One region of the Streptomyces sp. NPDC030893 genome, then DNA from elsewhere that is predicted to be linked to it. Evidence: riboswitches for the same ligand, from Rfam matches in the RefSeq annotation. Region 1 holds a riboswitch; the other holds the start of a gene.
The links. Region 1 has a riboswitch for glycine ahead of gcvP (aminomethyl-transferring glycine dehydrogenase). Riboswitches for the same ligand answer to the same signal wherever they lie in the genome.
Positions count from the first base shown of each region.

Region 2: linked by a shared signal. The riboswitch ahead of gcvT (glycine cleavage system aminomethyltransferase GcvT) and the one ahead of gcvP (aminomethyl-transferring glycine dehydrogenase) in region 1 are both predicted to bind glycine.

Region 1 is NZ_JBVIFC010000013.1:218,167-222,039, forward strand. It holds gene gcvP (aminomethyl-transferring glycine dehydrogenase) at 1-1,947, opposite strand, end outside; glycine riboswitch at 2,122-2,217, opposite strand; gene ACZ434_RS24115 (PRC-barrel domain-containing protein) at 2,331-2,705, shown strand; partial or broken gene ACZ434_RS24120 (DNA polymerase IV) at 2,624-3,873, opposite strand, start outside.
Region 2 is NZ_JBVIFC010000007.1:271,358-275,230, forward strand. It holds gene ACZ434_RS16790 (enhanced serine sensitivity protein SseB) at 1-572, opposite strand, end outside; gene ACZ434_RS16795 (AAA family ATPase) at 626-1,294, opposite strand; glycine riboswitch at 1,516-1,616, shown strand; glycine riboswitch at 1,617-1,741, shown strand; gene gcvT (glycine cleavage system aminomethyltransferase GcvT) at 1,780-2,898, shown strand; gene gcvH (glycine cleavage system protein GcvH) at 3,012-3,389, shown strand; gene glyA (serine hydroxymethyltransferase) at 3,404-3,873, shown strand, end outside.

The DNA.
Region 1 (3,873 bases):
CACCGCCAGCTGGTCGCGGTACTGCCCGATCTTCGCCCGCAGGTCCGCGACGTCGACCTCGCCGTCGTCGGACGTCTTGACGACGACGACCTTCATTCCGGCCATCACGGCGCTGGCGGCATTGGTGCCGTGCGCGGAGGACGGGATCAGGCAGACGGTGCGCTGCTCGTCGCCGTTGGCCCGGTGGTAGCCGCGGACGGCGAGCAGGCCGGCCAGCTCGCCCTGGGAACCGGCGTTGGGCTGGAGGGAGACCTTGTCGTAGCCGGTGACCTCGGCGAGACGCTCCTCCAGCTCACGGATGAGGGTGAGGTAGCCCTGCGCCTGCTCGGCGGGCACGAACGGGTGCAGCTGCCCGAACTCGGGCCAGGTGACCGGTTCCATCTCGGTGGTCGCGTTGAGCTTCATGGTGCAGGAGCCCAGCGGGATCATGCCGCGGTCCAGCGCGTAGTCGCGGTCGGCGAGGCGGCGCAGGTAGCGCAGCATCGCGGTCTCGGAGCGGTGCTGCTGGAAGACGGGGTGCGTCAGGTACTCGTCGTCGCGCAGCAGGGCGTCCGGCAGGGTGTCCGGGGCGGCCGCGTCCAGGGCCTCGATGTCGCCCTCGGCGCCGAAGGCGCTCCACACGGCGGTCAGCCGGTCGCGCGTGGTGGTCTCGTCGCAGGCGATGGAGACGTGGTCGGCGTCGACGAGACGCAGGTTGACGCCGTTGTCACGGGCGGCGGCCACGACCTCGGCGGCCCGCCCGGCGACGCGCACGGTCAGCGTGTCGAAGTAGGAGCCGTGCACGATCTCGGCTCCGGCGGCCCGCAGCCCCTCGGCGAGGACCGTGGCGTACCGGTGGGTGCGCCGGGCGATGACCCGCAGACCCTCGGGGCCGTGGTAGACGGCGTACATCCCGGCCATGACGGCCAGCAGCACCTGGGCGGTGCAGATGTTGCTGGTGGCCTTCTCACGGCGGATGTGCTGCTCACGGGTCTGCAGGGCGAGGCGGTAGGCCTTGTGTCCGTCCACGTCGACGGAGACGCCGACGAGACGGCCGGGCAGGCTGCGCGCCATCTTCTCCTGCACCGCCATGTAGCCGGCGTGCGGTCCGCCGAAGCCCATCGGCACACCGAAACGCTGGGTGGTGCCGACGGCGATGTCCGCGCCCAGCTCGCCGGGCGACTTCAGCAGGGTGAGGGCGAGCAGGTCCGCGGCGACGGTGACGAGCGCGCCCAGCTCGTGCGCCTGGTCGATGACCGGCTTGATGTCGCGCACGGCACCGGAGGCGCCCGGGTACTGGATCAGCACGCCGTTGATCTCGCGCTCGGCGAGCCCGGCGGGGATGCCGTCGCTCAGGTCGGCGACGACGACCTCCACCCCGGTCGGCTCGGCACGCGTCTCGATCACGGCGATGGTCTGCGGCAGGGCGTCCGCGTCGACCAGGAACAGGCCCTTCTTGTTCCTGCCCATGCGCCGCGACAGCGCCATCGCCTCGGCGGCGGCGGTGCCCTCGTCGAGCAGGGAGGCACCGGAGGTGGGCAGGCCGGTGAGCTCGGCGACCACGGTCTGGAAGTTCAGCAGCGCCTCGAGCCGGCCCTGGGAGATCTCCGGCTGGTAGGGCGTGTAGGCCGTGTACCAGGCGGGGTTCTCCATCACGTTGCGCAGGATGACGGGCGGTGTGAAGGTGCCGTAGTAGCCGAGCCCGATCATGGACCCGAGCACCTCGTTGCGGTCGGCCAGGGTCCGCAGCTCGGCCAGCACCTCGGCCTCGCTCCGCGCACCGGGCAGGTCCAGCGCCTCGGCGTTCTTGATCACATCCGGCACGGCGGCGGCGGTCAGCTCGTCCAGCGAGCCGTAGCCGACCTGGGCGAGCATCTTGGCCCGGGCCTCGTGGTCGGGGCCGATGTGGCGCTGTTCGAAGGGGATTCCCCGTTCGAGTTCGGAGAGCGGAGTGCGAGGGGCGGTCATTGAGGAGGCCTCCTGGTCCGACGACCTTCGAGGGGCACCACGGCGCAGGTGCCCGGACGGCCTCCCCCTCTGTCATCTCAACCTGAGAGCTTCACCGGAACGCCCGGGGCGGTCCGGTTTTCACCGTCGGTGAGAGCGGAAGCCGTCGACACCCGCCCTGCTTTCCAGAGTGACCTCGTCCGTGCGGTACGTGTGCCTGAGAGATTCCGGGGAGGATTTGCTCCTTCGGCGCCTCCGGTGGTGCCTGGAGGGCTCTCCCGCACGGGGTCAGCGGCCGATTGCCAGCGTACCAGCGAGCACAACACCGGGGCTTCGAGTGGCCGCACCGCCGATTCTGCCGTTTTGTAGTGCTTACGGATGAGTTTGCGACCAGTGGAGGGCCCGTGCAGACCGACATCGATCCGCGCCACCTGATCGGCCGCAAGGCGTTCGACCGCACCGGAAACCGGATCGGCACCATCGACGAGGTGTATCTCGACGACGCCACCGGCGTACCGGAGTGGGCGGCGATACGCACCGGCCTGTTCAGCCGGGACGCCTTCGTCCCCCTGGAGCCCAGCGAACTGATCGACGGCGCCCTCCACGTGCCGTTCGAACGGGCCCTGATCAAGGACGCACCCGACTTCGGTGTGGGCCGCCATCTCTCCCCCGAGCAGGAACTTCAGCTCTACCACCACTACGGTCTGGACGTCGCCGCGCCCCCTCCGCTGGAGGACCGCGACTTCGGCAGGCTGGCGGGCAAGGACAAGCAGGTCTGACCCGCCGCCCCGCTCACCCGCTCCCGTCGCCGGCTCTCGCGCTCTCGTCCTCCCCCGGTCCCGGTGACACCAGCGGCAGCGGATCCGCCGGTTCCAGGGCCGGGTCGTCGGTGCGGAAGGTCCTCACCCGGCCCGGCCGGGAATCGGGCGTCTCGAAGCGGACGGTGACCCGGCCCAGCCCACTGCCCTGCACCCAGCCGTGCCCGTACGCGCTGTGCCGCACGTCGTGCCCGGCCGGCCAGCGCCGCTCGGCGGGGACCGGGCTCGCCGCCTCCTGCGCGGCCTCGGGCGCCTCGTGAGCGGATTCCTCCCCGGCCACGCCCGCCGCCTGCGCGAACAGGTCCTCCTGGGTGTAGTCGGCCAGTCCGCTGACTCCCACCCCGAGCAGCCGCACCCCGCCCGTGGTGTCGACCGCGTCCAGCAGCCGCGCGGCGGCCTCGCGCACCACCGCGGGATCGTCCGTGGGCCCCCGCAGCGTCTCGGACCGGGTGAGCGTGGAGAAGTCGTACCGCCGCACCTTGAGCACGATCGTGCGTCCCGACAGACCGGCCCCGCGCAGTCTGCGCACGCACCGGTCGGCGAGCCGCACGACCTCCGCGGCGACCCGCACCCGGTCGTGGATGTCCACGTCGTAGGTGTCCTCCACCGACACCGACTTGGCCTCCCGCTCGGCCACCACCGGCCGCTCGTCCCGCGCCAGCGCCATCGCGAACAGCGCGTGCCCATGGGCCTTGCCCAGTAGCCGTACGAGTTCGTCCTCCCCCGCCTCGGCGAGTTCGCCGACCGTGTGGATCCCGGCCCGGCGCAGATGGTCACCGGTCGCCGGGCCCACACCGGGCAGGGTGCGCACGGACAGCGGTGCCAGCAGCGCACGCTCCGTGCCCGGCTCGATCAGCACCAGCCCGTCCGGCTTCGCCTGCTCCGAGGCGATCTTCGCGAGCATCTTGGAGACGGCCAGCCCCACCGAACCGGTGAGCCCCGTGACCTCCCGTATGTCCGCGCGCAGCTTCGCCCCGGCCAGACGGGCCGACCGCTCGTCCCAGGCGCTGCCGCCGGCCTCCAGGTCCACGAAGGCCTCGTCCAGGCTGAGCGGCTCCACCAGCGGCGACATGGCCCGCAGCAGGCCCATCACCTGCTCGCTGATGGACCGGTAGAGGGCGAACCTCGG
Region 2 (3,873 bases), on a different contig from region 1:
GTCTCGATCGCGGCCAGGCAGCGGCGGGCGGTCGTCACCACGCCGGTGGCCTCGAACTCCTCCGAGGCGGCCGCCAGGAAGTCCACCGGGTCCTCCTGCCAGTCGGGTTCGAACAGGCGGACCCGGCCGCCGCTCGCCGCGCCGTCCAGCGGGGTGTGTCCGGCCCGGCACAGTTCGGCCACGGCCGGCGGCGGCAGCGGTACGGCGACCACGCCACCGGGGTTCACCGCGATCCCAGCCTGCGGCGGCAGCCCGCGGGCGAACTCCACGGCGGGGGCGATCGTGTACGACATGTGGGAGCCGACGACCCGGCGGAACTGTTCCTCGGAGGTGAAGACGGGGACGTAGGCCTGGCCGTCGATCTCCAGGGTGGGCAGGTCCAGCGGGCCGCTGTGCGGGCCGCCGCCGTTCGGCAGCGGGACCCAGACGAAGCTGCGGCCCAGTACCTCGATGATCCGGCTCCCCGCCGAGGGGACGCCGAGCGAGGCGGAGAGCACCTCCTCCAGCTCGTTGCCGGGCCATCCGCCGTGCGGATGGGGGTGCGTCTGGGCCGGGAACGCCGGGAAGTCCATCTTTCGTCTACCGCCTGCCTGGAACCACTGCTGTGGGCGGCAAGGTTATCCGGTCAGCCCGCGAAGCCGATCCGGCGCAGTGCGTCCGCCGCGTGCCGGTCCACCAGCACCGCCGAGCCGCAGTCCGCGGGCAGCCATCCGCGCTCCACCGCGCGCAGCAGCCGCTCGCTCGCCGCGCGGTGCCGCCGGAACGCGTACCGGGAGACCCCGCGCCCGCGCTCGCGCTGGCCGGCCAGGGCCTGCTGCGGGGTGACGTCGAGCAGGAGCAGATGCAGGCGCGCCCCCCGGCGGCGGGCCTCGCGGGCCAGCCAGCGCCGCACCCAGGCCTGGGTGCCGCAGTCGTGCACGACGACCGCCGCCCCGGCGCGCAGCGCGCGGCGCAGACCGGCGTAGTGGGCGAGGCGTACCAGGGGGCGGTAGACGGCGTAGGGCAGCAGGCCGGGCATGCGGCGGTCCCAGCGGTCGCGGGTGTCCTGGGAGTCGATGCGGGTGCCGCGCACCGTGCGGCGCATCAGCGTGGACTTGCCGCTGCCGGGCAGTCCGGTGACCACGACGAGGTCGCGGGGCCCGAAGAGCAGGGCGCGCGGGCTGCGGCCGTCCCGGCCGCGCAGATCGCGGACGAGGGGCGCCGGCAGTGCGCCGGAGTCCCTGCCGGCCCGGTCGGCCGACTGCGGGGGCAGCGTGACGCCCGTGGTGGCGGCGCACGCCGTGGTCCTGTTCACCGTGTTGGTCCTCCCCTGGGACCGGCTGTGAGTCCGGTTCCCCGCCGAGTGTAAAGAGAAGGTAATGCCCCGGTCTCCCGTTTCCGTGCCTTTCCCGCAACAGGCCTGTCACAGCTCCCTGTGACCGTGCCCGTACAACCTGTGCATCCCAGGAAAGGGTCCCCCTGCCGCACGCTCAAGATGCGTGCAATGATGTGCGCGCCAACTGCATACCGGCCGTTTGAATCCGCGCGGGAGAGTCCCCGGCACCGTTTGCCGCCGGGGCGCCGAAGGAGCAAGTCCCTCCCTTGAATCTCTCAGGCCCCGTTACCGCGCGGGCGAGGCACATCTGAAAAGCGGGCCGCTGCAGCCGTGCTCCAGTGGCTCCACCCAAGGTGCAAGCCGTGCTCCTCCGCTGTGCGGGCGGTCATGGCGAACCTCTCAGGTTCCGATGACAGATGGGGAGGAAGTGCCCTCGCCCTTCATGCCTCCTGGGAGACCGACCGATGAGCAGTACCGAACCTCGCCGGACCGCGCTCGATGCCCTGCACCGGTCGCTCGGTGCGACGATGACCGACTTCGCCGGCTGGGACATGCCCCTGCGCTACGGCTCCGAGCGCGACGAGCACAACGCCGTGCGCACGAAGGCCGGCCTCTTCGACCTCTCGCACATGGGCGAGATCGCGGTCGCCGGCCCGCAGGCCGCCGCGCTCCTCGACCATGCCCTCGTCGGCAACATCGGCGGTGTGAAGCCCGGCCGCGCCCGCTACACCATGATCTGCCGCGAGGACGGCGGCATCCTGGACGACCTGATCGTCTACCGGCTCGGCGAGACGGAGTTCCTGGTCGTCGCCAACGCCTCCAACGCGCAGACGGTGCTGGACGCGCTCGTCGAGCGCTCGGCCGGTTTCGACGCCGAGGTCCGCGACGACCGTGACGCCTACGCGCTGCTCGCGGTGCAGGGCCCCGAGTCGCAGGGCATCCTCGCCTCGCTCACCGACGCCGACCTGGACGGCCTGAAGTACTACGCCGGTCTGCCCGGCACGGTCGCCGGTGTCCCCGCGCTCATCGCCCGCACGGGGTACACCGGCGAGGACGGCTTCGAGCTGTTCGTGAAGCCGGAGCACGCGGTGGAGCTGTGGCAGGCGCTGACCAAGGCCGGCGAGGGCGCGGGCCTGGTCCCGTGCGGGCTGTCCTGCCGGGACACGCTCCGCCTGGAGGCGGGCATGCCGCTGTACGGGAACGAACTGAGCCCCTCCCTGACGCCCTTCGACGCCGGTTTCGGCCGGGTGGTGAAGTTCGAGAAGGAGGGCGACTTCGTGGGCCGCGCGGCGCTGGCCGAGGCCGCCGAGCGGGCCGCGGCGCAGCCGCCCCGCGTCCTGGTCGGCCTGGTCGCCGAGGGCCGCCGCGTCCCGCGCGCCGGGTACGCGGTGGTGGCGGGCGGCGAGGTGATCGGCGAGGTCACCTCCGGCGCCCCCTCCCCCACCCTGGGCAAGCCGATCGCCATGGCGTACGTCGACCCGGCGCACGCGGCGCCCGGCACCGAGGGCGTCGGCGTGGACATCCGCGGCAGCCACGAGCCGTACGAGGTCGTGGCGCTGCCGTTCTACAAGCGGCGGAAGTGACACCGTCGTCGGACGCCCCGCGCGCCTGAGGTGAGCAGGTCGTGCCTGCTCACGGGCGCCGCGCGCAGCCCCCTCAGTCATCCGTCATCCCCCTGTACAGGAGAATTCAGGCCATGAGCAACCCCACGCAGCTGCGTTACAGCAAGGAGCACGAGTGGCTGACGGCCGCCGAGGACGGCGTGTCGACGGTCGGCATCACGGAGCACGCGGCCAACGCGCTCGGCGACGTGGTCTTCGTCCAGCTCCCCGAGGTCGGTGACACCGTGACCGCGGGCGAGACCTGCGGCGAGCTGGAGTCGACCAAGTCGGTCAGCGACCTCTACTCCCCGGTCAGCGGTGAGATCACCGAGGTCAACGAGGACGTCGTGAACGACCCGTCGCTGGTGAACTCGGCGCCGTTCGGGGACGGCTGGCTGTTCAAGGTGCGCGTCACCGACGAGCAGGCCGACCTGATGACCGCCGCCGAGTACGAAGCCGCGATCGCGGGCTGAGGAGTCGTATCCGTATGTCGCTTCTGAACACGCCCCTGCACGAACTCGACCCCGCGGTGGCCGCCGCGGTCGACGCCGAACTGCACCGTCAGCAGTCCACCCTCGAGATGATCGCCTCGGAGAACTTCGCCCCGGTCGCGGTCATGGAGGCCCAGGGCTCGGTCCTGACGAACAAGTACGCCGAGGGCTACCCCGGCCGCCGCTACTACGGCGGCTGCGAGCACGTCGACGTGATCGAGCAGATCGCGATCGACCGGGTCAAGGAGCTCTTCGGCGCCGAGCACGCCAACGTGCAGCCGCACTCGGGTGCGCAGGCCAACGCGGCCGCGATGTTCGCGCTGCTCAAGCCCGGTGACACGATCATGGGCCTGAACCTCGCGCACGGCGGGCACCTGACCCACGGCATGAAGATCAACTTCTCCGGCAAGCTCTACAACGTGGTCGCCTACCACGTCGGCGACGACGGCCGGGTCGACATGGCCGA